Regions from separate parts of the Nocardia thraciensis genome, predicted to be linked through region 3. Evidence: riboswitches for the same ligand, from Rfam matches in the RefSeq annotation. Region 3 holds a riboswitch; each other region holds the start of a gene.

Region 1 (5,341 bases), on a different contig from region 3:
ATGCTGGCCCAGCCAGGTAGCGGCGGGAACGCCGACGACGTTGGCGGCGCTCAGTCCCAGCATAACGGCAGCAACCGCCTTGGCCCGCTGCCCTACCGGCGCGAGTGTCGCGGCAGCCAGCGACGCCACCCCGAAGTAGGCGCCGTGCGGCAGACCCGACACGAACCGCGCGGCCATCAGCGCGCCGAAGGAGGGCGCCAGCACCGTCGCGATGTTGCCCACGGTGAACGCCGCCATCAGGGCGATCAGCAGCTTCTTGCGCGGCATCCGCGCGCACAGCGCGGCGATGACGGGCGCGCCCACCACGACCCCGAGCGCGTACGCCGACACGGCGTGCCCGGCGGTCGGCTCGGACTCACCCATGGCATGCGCGATATCCGGCAGCAAACCCATGGTGACGAATTCGGTGGTGCCGATGCCGAACCCGCCGAGCGCCAGCGCCAGCATCGCGGGGAGGTGCCACCCACGCCGGTTCGGGAGATCGACAACGGGAATATCGGCGACGGGTACGTCGGCACTGCCGCGCACGGGCAGCGCCGATGAGGTGGACGAGGTCTGGGAGGAGGCCGCGGCGGGCTCGAGTACGGAAGCCACGACCCAGCGCAACACGGCGGCGAACGCTCACGCATCCCCGATCAAACGTGATCTCACTCACCGGAGTGGAATGTCGGAGTTCGCGCGCCGGTCGGCGATGCGCGCTAGTCGGACACCAACAGCGAACCACGTTGCCGGGCAAGAATTTGCGAGTACTCGACCAACGCCACCCGCCCCCGGCCCTGCCCTCCCTGTCACCGAGATCACCAGCGGCCCATCCGAGCGCGCCGCAGCACACTTCACGCACCCCGTATTCGTCCTCGCACCCGTTACAAGCCATGCAGGGGGTGCGAGTACACGCACGGGGTGCGAGAGGGTTGGGGACACAAACAGTTCGGGCACCCGCGGCCACCGGAGAGCGGTGGGGCGGGTGCCCGGATGTTCAAGCCGCTAGCGCAGTTCGCGCGCCAGGTTGGCGTCGAGCACGCCGAGGAACTCCTCGGTGGTCAGGTAGCCCTGGTCGCCGCCGACCAGCAGCGCCAGGTCCTTGGTCATCTGGCCGTCCTCGACGGTCTTGATGACGACGTCCTCGAGGGTCTGCGCGAATCCGATCACCTCGGGGGTGTTGTCCAGCTTGCCGCGATGGGCGATGCCGCGGGTCCACGCGAAGATCGAGGCGATCGGGTTGGTGGAGGTCGGCTTGCCCTGCTGGTGCTGGCGGAAGTGCCGGGTGACAGTGCCGTGCGCGGCCTCGGCCTCACAGGTCTTGCCGTCCGGGGTCAGCAGCACCGAGGTCATCAGGCCCAGCGAGCCGAAGCCCTGCGCCACGGTGTCGGACTGCACGTCGCCGTCGTAGTTCTTGCACGCCCAGACGTAACCGCCCTCCCACTTCAGCGCGGAGGCGACCATATCGTCGATCAGTCGGTGCTCGTAGGTGAGACCCGCGGCGTCGAACTCTTCCTTGAACTCGGTCTCGTAGATCTCCTGGAACGTGTCCTTGAACATGCCGTCGTAGGCCTTCAGGATCGTGTTCTTGGTCGACATGTAGACCGGGTAGTTCTGCTGCAGGCCGTAGTTCAGCGAGGCCCGCGCGAAGTCCTCGATGGACTTCTTGAAGTTGTACATACCCATGACGACGCCGCCGTCCTCGGGCATCTTCACGACCTCGTGGACGATCGGCTCGCTGCCGTCCTCCGGGGTGAACTGGATCGTCACGGTGCCCGCCTGGTGCACCTTGAAGTCGGTGGCGCGGTACTGGTCGCCGAAGGCGTGACGGCCGATGATGATCGGCTTCGTCCAGCCCGGAACCAGGCGCGGCACGTTGGAGATGATGATCGGGGCGCGGAAGATCGTGCCGCCGAGGATGTTGCGGATGGTGCCGTTGGGCGACCGCCACATCTTCTTGAGGCCGAACTCCTCGACGCGCGCCTCGTCGGGGGTGATGGTGGCACATTTGACGCCCACGCCGTGCTGCTTGATGGCGTTGGCGGCGTCGACGGTCACCTGGTCGTCGGTCTTGTCCCGATACTCGATACCGAGGTCGTAATACTCGAGATTTATGTCGAGGTACGGGTGGACCAGCTTGTCCTTGATGAACTGCCAGATGATCCGGGTCATCTCGTCGCCATCGAGTTCGACGACGGTACCTTCAACCTTGATCTTGGACATGGATCTTCGTGTCCTCCTAGGAAGGTGCTCCCATTGCACGGCCAGGTGAACACGCTTGTGAGCGGACCCTAGCTGTTCAACAGACAACGTATACGCCCCGTGTTGTCCACGGGGACTCGAGGTCTAAACAAGACAAGCGTACTGGTGCGCTGGGTCTCACTTCCAGGGGCTGTCCCATCGAGAGATAGCCGCGTCACACGCAGGTACCCGCGCATCGATGCGGCGAGCGCCCGGTTTCGGCGCAAAAACCCCGGGTCCGACCATCTCCCCCCGCCCCTGGGTGTGTCGCGAACAGACGGTAGCTGCGCAGGATGGCCGAGTCCGCCCCCGGCGCGGCTACCGCCTGTGAGTAATCAGACAGCGACCGAGACCTGCTTCCCTCACCTGGCCCGTCGCTCATCCGATCCGCTACCATCCAAGGTCAGGTCATGAGTGCCAGCGCGAAGCCCCGGCTTGCTGGCCGGCAACCCTCCAGTTGCGGTGGGGTGCTCCGGGTGATGACCCGGCCCTCGAGAGCCGAGGGCAAGCGCGACTATCAGGAGGTCACCGAAATGTCTTGCTGCTGTTCGCTATGCGGTACTCGATAGCAGACACCGGACTCTCGGCGACCCCATTCTGGAGTAGTACATGAGCGACTCGACCACGCCCGCCCCCGATCCGGGTACGACCTCGACCGTCCGGCGCGACATCGCGCGGCCGTCCGGGCCGCGCGCGGTCCACGGGTGTATGGACCCGTCGGAGTTGCACGGACGTGCCGATAACATCGGGGATGTGCGTTCCCTTGTCATCCAGCGAGCGCCCGCGACCGCAGGTTCGCGCGCCGCGGTAGCGACGCCCGGGCGGACGTCGCCCTCGGTTACGGCGGCGGCGCGGTGACCGTGGGCATCGACTCCAGAAGGGCCCGATCGGCGGCCGAGCTGTTGCCGCCGCCGGACGGCCGACTCGGCACCATCGCGATCGGGGACGTGCGGCTCGAGAGCGGGGCGGTGGTCCCCGATGTGGAGCTGGCCGTGCAGCGCTGGGGCGAGCTGTCGCCCGAACTGGACAACATCGTGCTCGTCGAGCACGCGCTCACCGGGGATTCGCACGTGGTCGGGGCGCCCGACGAGCTGCATTCGCTGCCGGGCTGGTGGGACGGCATCGTGGGGCCGGGCGCGGCGCTGAACACCGACGAATGGTGCGTCATCGCCACCAATGTGCTCGGCGGCTGCAAGGGCAGTACCGGGCCCGCCACTCCCGCCCCGGACGGGAAGCCCTGGGGCTCGAGGTTTCCCGAAACCTCGATCCGCGACCAGGTGACCGCCGAGGTGGCGCTGTGCGATCTGCTCGGCGTCGAGCGGCTCGCCGCCGTAGTCGGCGGATCCATGGGCGGGATGCGGGTGCTGGAATGGATGGTCGGCTACCCGCAGCGGGTGGAGGCCGCGCTGGTGCTGGCCGTCGGCGCGCGCGCCACCGCCGACCAGATCGGCACCCAGACCACCCAGATCGCGGCCATCCAGGCCGATCCGGACTGGCAGGGCGGGAACTATCACGGCACCGGCCGGGCGCCGACCGCCGGGCTGGGGATCGCGCGGCGCATCGCGCACCTGAGCTACCGCACCGAATTCGAACTCGACCACCGCTTCGAGAACCACGCGCAGGACGACGAGGATCCTCGCGACGGCGGCCGCTACGCGGTGCAGAGCTACCTGGAGTATCAGGCGCAGAAGCTGGTGCAGCGCTTCGACGCCGCCACCTACGTGCTGCTGACCGAGGCGATGAACCGGCACGACGTGGGCCGCGGGCGCGGCGGGATCGCGGCCGCGCTGGCCGCCACCCCTGTGCCGTGCATCGTCGGCGGCGTCGACTCCGACCGGCTCTATCCGCTGCGCACCCAGCAAGAGCTGGCCGATCTGCTGCCCGGCTGCAAGGGGCTCGAGATCGTGCACTCCCGCGACGGGCACGACGGCTTCCTCACCGAGACCGAGGCCGTCGGCAAGCTGCTGGTGGAGACGATGGAACTGGTGCGGACGGCGCGGGCGGGGCGCTGAGCACGCCTGACGGGGCGTTCGAAGCACCTGGAACATCGGCGTCGCACGGGCGGATCAATGCACCGACGGCCGGGACGTCGTGCCACCTGACGCGCCGTAATGCCGGGGATCACAGGGGGCCCGCGATCGGTGTGCCGAGGCAACTCGCCACGCGCTGAACGACATTCAGCAATGAAACCGTTGACAAACCATTGCCCTGGCTATCTACCTTTCCGGCCGTGAGATACGGCCACCCCGTGGGAAACGGTTGCACTGAGCCCCGGTCCCCGCACGAATACCTCTCGGCCACAAGGCATTTCATCCCAGACCACACTCCGGTCTGACCCATCCCCGCACACATTGCCTCCAGCCTGTCGGCATGTATGCCACTAGTCATTTCCAGCGCGGGGACGAATCGCAACCGGGATGTCGAGAGCGCAGCGCACTGGGGTGCTGGGCGAACGGACCAGCGGCAGTGACGGTCTCGCACTGGCGATGGCGTTCGGCGGCATGATGGCGCTGCCGTTCGTGGTCGCCGGTGCCGGGGCGCTGCTGGCCGACCCGCTGCTGCCGCTGTGCGCGTTCGGGGTCGCTGTGCTCTCGTCGCTGGTGCCGCACCTGGTCGAGCTGGAGGCGCTGCGGCGCATGCCCACCTCGACCTTCGGGGTGCTGATGAGCGCCGAACCGGCCGTGGCCGCGGGAATCGGATTCCTGCTGCTCGGAGAGGAACTGCGGGTCGCGCAGTGGGCGGGAATCGGGCTGGTGGTGCTGGTGACGGTCGGATCGACACGGGTGGTGAGCGACGCCGCTCCGCAGCCGACGGCGGCGGACTACGACGCCCCGGAGCCGGGACCCGCGCTGGCATACTCGCGCGACTGACCGACCATGGCGCGACGTCGGACCGCACGCAGTGGTGGGCACGCTTCGAACGCGGATCCCGCAGCGGACGGTGGGTCGAAGCCGGTCGATTCAGCCGACGCCGAGGGTGTTGATGGTGGCGGCCAGCGTGATGATGGCGGCGCCGAGCACGGTGTAGGCGCCGACGTCGAACGGCTTGCTACGGACCGCCAGCAGGCCCACCCGGACGGTCGGCAGGGTCAGCCGCAGCGCCGCCGCCAGCAGGGTCGCGC
Region 2 (5,341 bases), on a different contig from region 3:
GGTGCAAAGTCATCTATCGTGGTGGAGTCCTTGATGCGCAACATCTTTAAGAGGCGGCGCCCGGATCCGCCGCGCTACTACATCTACCTGTCCCAGGCGAAGCTGGACGTGCTGGTCTCCCAGATCCCCGTCTCGAGACTCCGGTCGCTCGAGGCCGAGGTGAAGGTCGGCCTACCGATGGCGACAGCCGGAATCAAATCGCCCGCCGTCGCCCGGTCCTCCGAGCTGGCCGCCAAGGCAACAGTGCTGCGCGCCTATCTGCGAAGAAACAACGACTGGGTGGGAACGATCGAGAACCCCAAATCGTATGTACACGGCGTCGGCACGCTGCCGTACGGCATCATGCACGGCTACCGTGAGCTGGCCATGTTCGCGGGGATTCTCGACAACGTAAAAGTGGTATTGATCGGCTCCGCGAGCAGCATGGTCGGTGCCGCCGCCGATGCCACGGCAAAACATAATATCGACTACTATTTCGTAAAATTCTTATCCTATGCCGCCAAAGACGGCCTGGAGCCTGAATTCAACGGCTACGTGGATCTAGGTTACTACGGGGAGATTATGGCGAAGTGGAAGTCCCTGTGGGACCTCGGGCCAGCTGCGCCGAAGAAGTCTTTGCCCGATCCACAGGCTCTGTCGGACGGTCGTCGCACAGTAGCCGAAGCAGTCGACCAAATCCTGGGAATCACACCACCCGATTTGGCTGAAGACCCAGCCGTCAAGATAGGCCCAGCCGTACCGCTGCTGCCGTCGAACTCGTTGTCGCTGGAATTTCTCGCAAAGCCTTTATTCAAGGGAAACGGAATTCTGGTGGCAACGCCGATCTACGTTGCATTGGCGGACTGAGAAGCGAAGCCCAATTCGGTACGGGGAGGCCTTCTCGGCCTGGCAAGCGTTGCTCGACCACCCTCGGCTCACCGTGTCCGGCTAGAGCGTGGCGAACCCTTCAGCCCAGTGCCTGGTCCAGGTCCGCGAGTAGGTCCTCCACGTCCTCCAGCCCGACCGAGATCCGCACGACGCCGTCCGTAATGCCCACGGCCGCACGGCCTTCCGGACCCATCGCCCGGTGCGTGGTGGTGGCGGGGTGCGTGATCAGGGTCTTGGCGTCGCCGAGGTTGTTGGAGATGTCGACGATGCGCAGCCGGTTGAGGACCTCGAACGCCCGCTTCTTCGCGTCCCCGTCCGGCGACGCCAGTTCGAAGGTGACAACGGTGCCGCCCGCCGACATCTGCCCCGCGGCCAGCTCGTACTGCGGATGTGACTGCAGGAACGGGTATTTCGTCCAGGACACGGCCGGGTGCCGCTCCAGGAACTCCGCGATCCGCAGCGCCGACTGCGCGGACTGACGCACCCGCAGCGGCATGGTCTCCAAGCCCTTGAGCAGCGTCCAAGCATTGAATGGGCTGAGCGCCGGTCCGGTGTGCCGCATGAGCGTCTTCACCGGGCCGTCGATGTAGTCCCGCGAACCCAGGATCGCACCGCCAAGCACCCGCCCCTGGCCGTCGATGTGCTTGGTGCCCGAATACACCACCACATCGGCGCCGAGGTCGAGGCTGCGCTGCAGCAGTGGCGTGGCAAAGACGTTGTCCAGCACCACCTTCGCGCCCGCTGCGTGCGCCAGCTCGGAGACCCGCCGCACATCCACCAGGGTCTGCATCGGGTTGGACGGGGTCTCGAAGAACACCGCCTGGGTCGGCTGCGACAGCGCCGCCTCCCACTGGTCGAGGTCCTCGCCGTCGACGAAGACGGTCTCCACGCCCCAGCGCGGCAGGATCTCGTTGCAGACCACGAAGCAGGACCCGAACAGGCTGCGCGCGGCCACAAGTCGGTCGCCGTTACCCAGAAGCGCTGCGAGCGCGGTGAATACGGCCGACATGCCGCTGGCGGTCGCGAAGCAGGCCTCGGCGCCGTCGAGCAGGCGCATGCGCTCCTCGAACATCGCGACCGTCGGATTGCCGTAGCGCGAGTACACGAAATGCTCTACGTCGCCGGTGAACGCGGCCTCGGCCGCCTCGGCGCTCTCGTAGACGAATCCGGAGGTCAGATACAGCGCCTCCGACGTCTCCTCGAAGCCGGAGCGCCGCAGGCCCCCGCGCACCCCCAGGGTCGCCGGGCCCACGCCCTCGGGCAGCGGCTTGTCGAATGCGCCTCCGGTGATCATGCCTGGCTCCGATCGGTGCCCGCACCGGCGACCGAACAGCACCCGATCGAACCCCGGCTCACGACTGCCGCCACGGCAGTCCGAGCGCCCGCCAACCCGCACTTCCCCGGTGCCCGTCGGCATCCAGCGGACCCTCGAAACCCTCGAGCACGTTGTAGGAGGGCTCGAACCCGGCGGCGGTCGAGGCTGTCGCGGCGCCGATGGACCGCTGCCCGGACCGGCACAGGAAGATCACCGGGGCATCGCCGTCCGGCCGCTGTGCGAGCACCTGCCGCAGCTGGTCCACGAACTGCGCGTTCGGCGCGCCGGTGCCGTCGACCCACTCGATCAGCGCCGTCGGCCGGTCGATCGAACTGGTGTCCGGCACCCCGACGAACCGCCACTCGGCCTCGGTGCGCACGTCGATCAGCACCGCATCGGGGTTGTCCTGCAACAGATCCCACGCCTGCTTCGGCGTGATGTCGCCCGCGTATGTCACTCGTACCTCCTGAGAATCCGCACTTGCCGCATCGTGGAGAGTTCGACGCGTGGCCAGGTCGTCACCCGGAGCACCCCACCGCGGAGGAGGGTTGCCGACCAGCGAGCCGGGGCTTGGCGCTGGCGCTCATGACCTGGATCGAGAGTGCCTGGTCACAGCCTCGCATGTCAACCGCACACCAGCCAGGCGCCGTCGATCCGCGCCAGGTTCCAGGTCGAGGTCGACTCGCGGCCATCGATCGCGCTCGTCACGGCGGCCGTGGCGCGGTCGCCGTCGATGCCGGTATCGGCGACCTTCGCGATCTCGACCTGCTTACCGAGCGCGTCCGGGCCGAGGGGCGAACGGCGCTCGTCGAATCCGGGACAGGTAGTGGTCGCCCGCCGCGCGGCGTCCGAATCCGCTTGGGCGGTGGCGAAATTGCGCACGGCCACCGCGATCCGATCGGAATCTGTGACATTGTTCTCAACCGGCCGCGCCAGCGCGAGCCCCACGATCCCGCCGATCACCAGCACCGCCACCACCGCGGCGGCGACGAACGGGATCACCGACCGCGTGGTCTCGCGCTGATCGATCGCGGGTGCGTGCTCGGGGGCTTCGTCCATGCACCGATCATCCCTGGTCGGTCCTGGTGTCCGAGATCACATCCGGGTTTCCCCGCCGGATCCCGGGAATAACCGCGATAGCGGCCACCGATAGAATCACCAGAACCCCCGGCTCCGGCCGGTACGGACCGCGTCCCCGCGCAGCAACGAAGCAGCATCGACGGGATGTCGGATCGGCCGGGTGCAGCCCGGACCACACGTCAACTTAGCCTAAGCTAAGAAAGACGGCTGAATACACGGCTGAGTACATGACGACAGAGTTCTCGACCAGAGGGTGCGCGTAAGAATGACCGAATACAGTGCGAACGACCCGCTGCGCATAGCGATCGTGGGCGCCGGACCGGCCGGGATCTACGCCGCCGACGCCCTGATGAAGTCCGATGCCGAGGTGAGCATCGATCTGTACGAGCGGATGCCCGCGCCGTTCGGCCTCATCCGCTACGGCGTCGCGCCGGATCACCCGCGCATCAAGGGCATCATCACCGCGCTGCACAAGGTGCTCGACAAGCCGCAGGTGCGCCTGCTCGGGAATATCGACTACGGCACCGACATCACCCTCGACGAACTGCGCCAGTTCTACGACGCGGTGATCTTCTCCACCGGCGCCAACGCGGACCGCGCGCTGCCGGTGCCCGGTATCGACCTGGACGGCTCGCACGGCGCCGCCGACTTCGTGTCCTGGTACGACGGCCACCCGGACGTGCCGCGCAGCTGGCCGCTGGACGCGGAGAAGGTCGCGGTGCTCGGTGTCGGCAACGTCGCGCTGGACGTGGCGCGGGTGCTGGCCAAGACCGGCGACGAGCTGCTGCCCACCGAGATCCCGCCGAACGTCTACGAGGGCCTGAAGGACAACAAGGCCGTCGAGGTGCACGTGTTCGGCCGCCGCGGTCCCGCGCAGGCCAAGTTCACGCCGCTCGAGCTGCGCGAGCTGGACCACTCGCCGAATATCGAGGTCATCGTCGATCCCGAGGACATCGACTACGACGAAGGCTCGGAGGCGGCGCGCCGCCATTCCAAGCAGGTCGACATGGTCTGCAACACGTTGGAGCAGTGGGCGATTCGCGATGTCGGCAACCGCCCGCACAAGCTGTTCCTGCACTTCTTCGAGTCGCCGCACGAGATCGTCGGCGAGGACGGCAGCGTGGCCGGGCTGCGCACCGAGCGCACCCAGCTCGACGGCACCGGCAACGTCAAGGGCACCGGCGTCTACCGAGACTGGGACGTGCAGGCGGTCTATCGCGCCGTCGGGTACCTGTCGCAGAACATCCCCCAGCTGCCGTTCGACGAGCAGGCGGGGACCGTGCCGAACGAGGCCGGGCGCGTGCTGGCCGACGAGGATGCCGACGGTGCCGACCGCTTCGTGCCGCAGACCTACGTCACCGGCTGGATCAAGCGCGGCCCGGTCGGCTTGATCGGCCACACCAAGGGCGACGCCAACGAGACCATCGCCTGCCTGCTCGACGATGCCGCCAACTTCACCCCGGCCGCCGAGCGCGAGCCGGAGGCGGTGACGAAGTTCCTGGAGGACAAGGGAATTCCGTTCACCACCTGGGCCGGGTGGTACCGCCTCGACGCCCACGAGCGCTCCCTGGGCGAGCCGCAGGGCCGCGAGCGCGTCAAGGTGGTCGAGCGGCACGAGATGCTCGCCGCCAGCGAGCCGCACAAGGCGTAGTCACACGGGCGTACCCTCGCGGCGTCAACGTTCCCTCGTCGTCCGCAGGTCCCGGCGTCCCCTTTGTCATCCGTGGGCCCCGGCGTCCCCCTCGTCGTCCGCGGGCCCCGGCGTCCCCCCTTGTCATCAGCAGGTCCCGGCGTTCCCCCCCCCGTCGTCTGCGGGTCCAGGTGTTCGCCTCGTCATCCGCGACCAGGTGTTCGCCTTTGTCATCCCGGCGAACGCCGGGACGCAATTCTCTTACATATATGTCACTGTTGTGAGGCATGCTGATCACGTGTTCGATTCCCATGTCCACATCATCGATCCGCGGTTCCCGCTGATCGAGAACGAGGGCTATCTGCCGCCGCCCTACACCATCGCCGACTATCGAAAGCGTATGTCCCGCTTCGATATCGACGGTGGTGCGGTGGTGAGCGCATCGTTCC
Region 3 (5,341 bases):
GCGGCGGCGGCCGGGCAGCGCAATAACTCGGCGATCCAGTACCACTTCGGTTCCCGGGACGGACTCATCACGGCCGTGGTGGAGCACCGCTTGGCGACACTCGAGGTGCGGCGGCTGGAATTGCTTGCGGAACAAGCGGGTTCGGATGCCGAGGAGTCCGTCCACGGACTGCTGGAGGCGTTGGTGTTCCCGATGCTCGAGCTGAGCGCGCGGCACGGCATCGATCATTACGCCCGCTTCCTGGAGCAGATCCGCACGCACGCGGCGGTGACGGATGCGGCGAATCTCGGTAGCGAGCAACGCACTTCGGTGCGAGTGATCATGCGCGGACTCGAGCGCGGACTGCCCGAGCTGCCGGTGCGGCTGCGGCACCGCCGCATGCGATCGCTGCCGACGATGCTGTTCGCCCTGCTCGCCGACCATGAACGGGCGGTGGAGGCCGGTCGCGTGGCGGCGGACGAGCCGACGGCGTGGGGCGAGATCGTCGATATGCTCGCGGGCGCCCTGACCGCGCCGGTCGGCAACGCACAGTCACGGGGCGGTGAGCGCGGCGAGCCGGTGGTCAACAGACCGCCCGCCACAGGATCGTGACCGAGTTTCCTGTCGTACCCACCTGGCAGCATCGGGTCATGACCGACTCGACGCGGCTCGCCGCACCCGTTCCGGTGTTGCGGATCTTCGATGTGCCCAAGGCGCTCGAATTCTATTGCGAATACCTCGGTTTCACCCTGGACTGGGAGCACCGCTTCGAACCCGGGCTGCCGCTGTACGCACAGCTGTCCCGGTCGTCGGCGGTGATCCACGTGAGCGAGCACCACGGCGACGGCACCCCCGGGACGGTGGTGTGGATCGCTGTGGACGATATCCACCGCTGGCATGCCGAACTGGCGGCGAAGGAGTACGGCTACGCCCGGCCGGGTCCGCCGGAAGAGGGCCCCGGCGGACCCGGGTTCTCGGTCACCGACCCGTTCGGCAACGAGCTGCGGTTCGCGCAACCGAACTGACCTGGCGGATCGGAGTCCGCGGCGGCTACCGTGGACGACTGTGGATATCGCGCAGGCGCAGCCGTCCGGAACCCGCGCCGGCTGGCGGTCGCTCGGGCAGCCCGCCTTGGTGGCGGGCGGGGCCGCGGCGGTCGTCGCCCTGCTGCATTTCCGGGACCCGCACGTGCCGGGGTCCTACAGCATCTGCCCGTTCTACGAACTGACCGGGTGGTGGTGCCCGGGCTGCGGGGGTCTGCGGGGCATGCACAACCTCACAGACGGCCGCCTCCTCGACGCCGTGCACAGCAATGTGCTGCTGTTGCCGCTGCTGGTCGGCTTCGCGGTGTGGTGGGGGAGCTGGGCGCTGCGCCGCTGGCGAGGACAGGACGGACGGCTCTTCCCCTTCGCGATCGGTCGCACCCGGTTGTGGATGATTCTGGCGGCACTCACGGCGTTCACGGTGCTCCGCAACACCCCGTGGGGGACGTGGCTGGCGCCCGTCTGACCGTCGCGGCGTGGTCGCTGGGGCAACCGCCGCAAACTGGGCATGCTGACGGTATGGGTGATTCGCTGAAGGCAAGAGTGCGCGAGAAGATGCTGCGGCAGCTGAACGAGGACGGCTCCCCGGACCCGGAGCAGGACGACCCCCGCCAGATCTCGGTCGAGAACGATCTGGAGGCGCTGGAGGCGGTCGCCGACGACGATCCACTGGTCGAACAGCTCGCCGAGCGCTACCTCGTGCCCTGAACCCGCCCGCGCACCCCGCCGATTCCCGCACCCCGCCCGTGTTCCCGCACTGGTTTCAGCTGCTGCACCGCGTGCGTGAACCAACAAGGGGTGCGCCGTTTTTCGGGACGGGCGGGGTGCGCGGGTGGGTTCAGAAGGTGCAGGGGCCGGCGCCCGGGGTGGCTCCCGGAGCGAGGCGTGGGCGGGTCTCCGGGGTCGGATTCCACTGACCGTCCGTGCAGGAGTAGGACCAGCCAGGGCCGTGTTCGACGAGCGTGGCCACCGCCTCGATCAGGCGGTCGACATCGGCGGCGGTGGTGCCGAGGCCGATGCTGGCGCGGAGCGCGCCGTCGACGCCGAGCCGCGACAGCAGCGGGTGGGCGCAGAACCGGCCGTCGCGCACGCCGATGCCGTGCTCGGCCGACAGGTACGCGGCCACGCGGCCCGGCTCGAAGCCCGCGAGGGTGAACGCGACGATACCGACGCCATCGGAGCTGTCCGACCAGATGCGCAGGAAATTCACTCCCGCAACGGTTTTCAGGCCATCGCGGAGCCGCTCGGCCAGGCCGCGCTCGTGCTCGGCGACGGCCCGCTCGTCCAGCGCGCTCAGCGCGTCGCAGGCGGCGGCCAGGGCGGCCACACCGAGCACGTTGGGCGAGCCCGCCTCGTGCCGCTGCGGGGCCGATGCCCACTGCGCGCCGCCTGTGGTGACCTCCTTGACCGCGCCGCCGCCCGCCAGGTACGGCTCGGCGGCGTCCAGCCAGTCGCGGCGCCCGACCAGTACGCCGGTGCCGAACGGGGCGTACAGCTTGTGCCCGGAGAAGGCGAGGTAGTCGATGCCGGTGGCCTGCAGGTCGATGCGGCGGTGCGGTGCGAGCTGCGCGGCGTCGACCAGGATGCGGGCGCCGCACTGATGCGCGATGGTCGCCAGTCGCCGCAGCGGCAGCACCTCGCCGGTCACGTTCGAGGCGCCCGTGATCGCAAGCAGCGCAGCGGGTTTGGTGCACAGCTCGGCGACCAAGCGGCGGATCGTCTCGTCGATGGTGTCGGCGGCGCGCACCACGCGGCGGCCGTGCCGGGTCCACGGCAGGAAGTTGGCGTGATGCTCGATGTCGAGCACCACGGTGTCCCCGGGGACGCAGGAGGCCAGCAGGTTCAGCGAGTCCGTGGTGTTGCGGGTGAAGACGACCACCTGATCGTCGGCACGATTGACCAGGCGCGACACCGACTCTCGCCCCGCCTCGTAGCAGTCGGTGGAGATCCGGGAGGCGTAGCCGGCGCCGCGGTGCACGCTGGCGTAGTACGGCAGCAACTCGGTCACGCGGTCGGTGACCTGCGCCAGCGCGGGGGCGCTGGCGGCGTAGTCGAAATTGGCATACGTGCGAGTTCCGCCCTGTACCAACGGAACTCGCAGATCGCATCCGGAGACGCGGGCTACGGGGGCGCAGGTGTGGTCGAGAATCGCGGTCATCACATCGTCCTTCGGCTCCGGGACTCCGCAGCGAGAGGTGACGGGAGTCCGCGCTTGCCGTGCCCGGTCGGGCAGCGGCCCGGTCGTCACCCGGAGCACCCCACCGCGGAGGAGGGTTGCCGACCAGCTAGCCGGGGCTTGACGCTGGCACTCATGACCTGCCGCCGAGATTGGCAGAAGCGGGCCGATCTTGTCAACCCGCCGCGTTCCCGACCGCCGCGTGAAAATGGCTTGTCCTCGGCGCTGACCTGCGCTGTCATGGTGTGGGTGAGTGTCTCCCTGCTGCTGGGTTTCATCGGGCTCTGTGTCCTGCTTGCCCTCACACCCGGCCCCGACACCTTTCTCGTGCTGCGCTTCTCGATCGCGGGCAGGCGGCCCGGAATCGCCGCCGCCATCGGGTCCTCGCTGGGCGGCATCGTATGGGCGGTGGTGGTGGCCGCCGGGGTGGCCGCACTGCTCGAACAGTCCGCGACCGCCTACCGTGCGATGAAGGTGATCGGCGGAATTTACCTGGTGTACTTGGGAATTCGGACACTGATCGAACATCGGCGGAAGCGTTCGGCCGGTAACGGGGGCGTCGAGCCGGGTTCGGCTCCGCCGCGCGCGGCCGCGGTGCGCTCGGCCTTCGTCGCGGGTCTCGTGTCGTGCCTGTTCAATCCGAAGGTGGGACTGTTCTACCTGGCGGTGCTGCCGCAGTTCCTGACGGAGGTCACCTTCGCCAACGCACTCACCCTGGGCGCGATCGAATCCACCATCGCCGCAATCGAAATGGTGTTGCTGGCGGCGGCGGCCGCCCGCGCGGTAGCGCTACTGCGGAGGCCTCGGGTGCGCGATCGGCTGGAGCAGATCAGCGCGGGCGTACTCGCGGCGCTCGGCATCGGGACGGCGGTGTCGGCGACCTGAGCGAGTCTCGGCGCGTCAGCGGCGGAAATCCGAGCACGATTTCGTTGTGGCGCATGGCGATCGGGCGTCAGTCGAGGCCCTTCGGCCGGTGATAGACGCCGTTGTAGTACAGCAGCGGAGCGGCGATGGGTTCGTCGCCGGTGTTGTCGTGGACCCGGGTGACCAGCCCCACGACCAACGTGTGATCGCCTATCGGAATGAGCCGGTGCACGGTGGCGCGCACCCAGATCGGGGTGCCGTGCAGGATCGGCTCGCCGGTGTCGAGCCGCGTCCACAGCGACTTGTCGGCGAAGCGTTCCTCGGCGGCCCGGGAGAAACGCTGCGCCAGATGCCGCTGGTGCTCGCCGAGGAAGTGCACCACCAGCGAGTCGGCGGCCAGCATGGCCTCGATACTCGACGAGGTGTGCGCGATGTTGAACGAGATCAGCGGCGGGTCGGCCGACAGCGACGCGAACGAGGTCGCGGTGAAACCGACCGGGCCCTTGTCCGCGCCCAGTGTGACGATGGTGACACCGGCCGGGTAGTGCCGCATGGCGGCGCGGTACTGGGTCGCGGTGATCCCGCTCAGGTCGTCGGGCACCTCGTCCGGGCCCGCCGGAGGCGCGGCGCGCTGTGCCGATGGTCGCTTCCCGAACTCGCTCACACCCCCAACCTACGTCTCCCGGGCCGGGAGTATTCCGGGCACGGTGGTCGGCGAGGTAGGTAAGCCCGGCCGGTCCCTGGCGGGGGCGACGTGGTTGGCGAGGTGCGTGTGCCGGGCCGGTCCCTGGCGGGGGCGACGTGGACTTTGAGGTACGTGTGCCGGGCCGGCCCCTGGTGGGGGGACGTGGTCGGCGAGGTGCGTGTGCCGGGCCGGTGCCCGGCGGGGGCGATGTGGTCGGCGAGGCCCGAGCCGGTCTCCTGAGTCCGGGTGCCGGAGCGATGCGGTCGGGCGCGAACTCAGAAGGTGGGATAGCCGCTGTCCAGGCCGAGCATGCGATCGATACGCTCGCGGGTGAGCCGCGCCAGTTCCGGCGTCGATCGATCCGGAACCTGCTGGTGCGCACCGGAATCGCAGATGCGGTCCAGATCGTCGCGGGACAGCGCCAGCAGTTCGGCGTCCGCGGCCGCGAACAACGCGGCCCGGTCGGGATAGGGGCGCTGATCGGCGATCTTCTCCGCCCACGTGACGCTGCAGCAGCATTCGTACAGGGCGTGCACCGCGCGCCTGCGCGAGAGCATATTGAAATGATCCAGGCCGATGCCCTTGTGCATCAAC

Evidence for each region. Region 3 has a riboswitch for S-adenosylmethionine ahead of ACYVLQ_RS23125 (aminotransferase class V-fold PLP-dependent enzyme). Riboswitches for the same ligand answer to the same signal wherever they lie in the genome.
Region 1: it holds a riboswitch for S-adenosylmethionine, as region 3 does, so the genes downstream of both, metX (homoserine O-acetyltransferase MetX) here and ACYVLQ_RS23125 (aminotransferase class V-fold PLP-dependent enzyme) in region 3, are expected to answer to the same signal.
Region 2: it holds a riboswitch for S-adenosylmethionine, as region 3 does, so the genes downstream of both, ACYVLQ_RS12190 (rhodanese-like domain-containing protein) here and ACYVLQ_RS23125 (aminotransferase class V-fold PLP-dependent enzyme) in region 3, are expected to answer to the same signal.

What each region holds. Positions count from the first base shown of each region.
Region 1 is NZ_BAAGSM010000039.1:298,611-303,951, reverse strand. It holds gene ACYVLQ_RS26225 (MFS transporter) at 1-447, opposite strand, end outside; gene ACYVLQ_RS26220 (NADP-dependent isocitrate dehydrogenase) at 985-2,202, opposite strand; SAM riboswitch class IV at 2,627-2,737, shown strand; gene metX (homoserine O-acetyltransferase MetX) at 3,075-4,232, shown strand; gene ACYVLQ_RS26210 (EamA family transporter) at 4,638-5,090, shown strand; gene ACYVLQ_RS26205 (DUF3017 domain-containing protein) at 5,181-5,341, opposite strand, start outside.
Region 2 is NZ_BAAGSM010000019.1:80,439-85,779, forward strand. It holds gene ACYVLQ_RS12180 (DUF7019 family protein) at 34-846, shown strand; gene ACYVLQ_RS12185 (O-succinylhomoserine sulfhydrylase) at 947-2,161, opposite strand; gene ACYVLQ_RS12190 (rhodanese-like domain-containing protein) at 2,220-2,639, opposite strand; SAM riboswitch class IV at 2,654-2,773, opposite strand; gene ACYVLQ_RS12195 (Rv0361 family membrane protein) at 2,807-3,241, opposite strand; gene ACYVLQ_RS12200 (FAD-dependent oxidoreductase) at 3,528-4,913, shown strand; gene ACYVLQ_RS12205 (amidohydrolase family protein) at 5,191-5,341, shown strand, end outside.
Region 3 is NZ_BAAGSM010000033.1:420,604-425,944, reverse strand. It holds gene ACYVLQ_RS23145 (TetR/AcrR family transcriptional regulator) at 1-591, shown strand, start outside; gene ACYVLQ_RS23140 (glyoxalase superfamily protein) at 630-1,004, shown strand; gene ACYVLQ_RS23135 (DUF2752 domain-containing protein) at 1,045-1,488, shown strand; gene ACYVLQ_RS23130 (hypothetical protein) at 1,542-1,730, shown strand; gene ACYVLQ_RS23125 (aminotransferase class V-fold PLP-dependent enzyme) at 1,861-3,180, opposite strand; SAM riboswitch class IV at 3,226-3,339, opposite strand; gene ACYVLQ_RS23120 (LysE family translocator) at 3,448-4,083, shown strand; gene ACYVLQ_RS23115 (flavin reductase family protein) at 4,151-4,615, opposite strand; gene ACYVLQ_RS23110 (2-oxo-4-hydroxy-4-carboxy-5-ureidoimidazoline decarboxylase) at 5,023-5,341, opposite strand, start outside.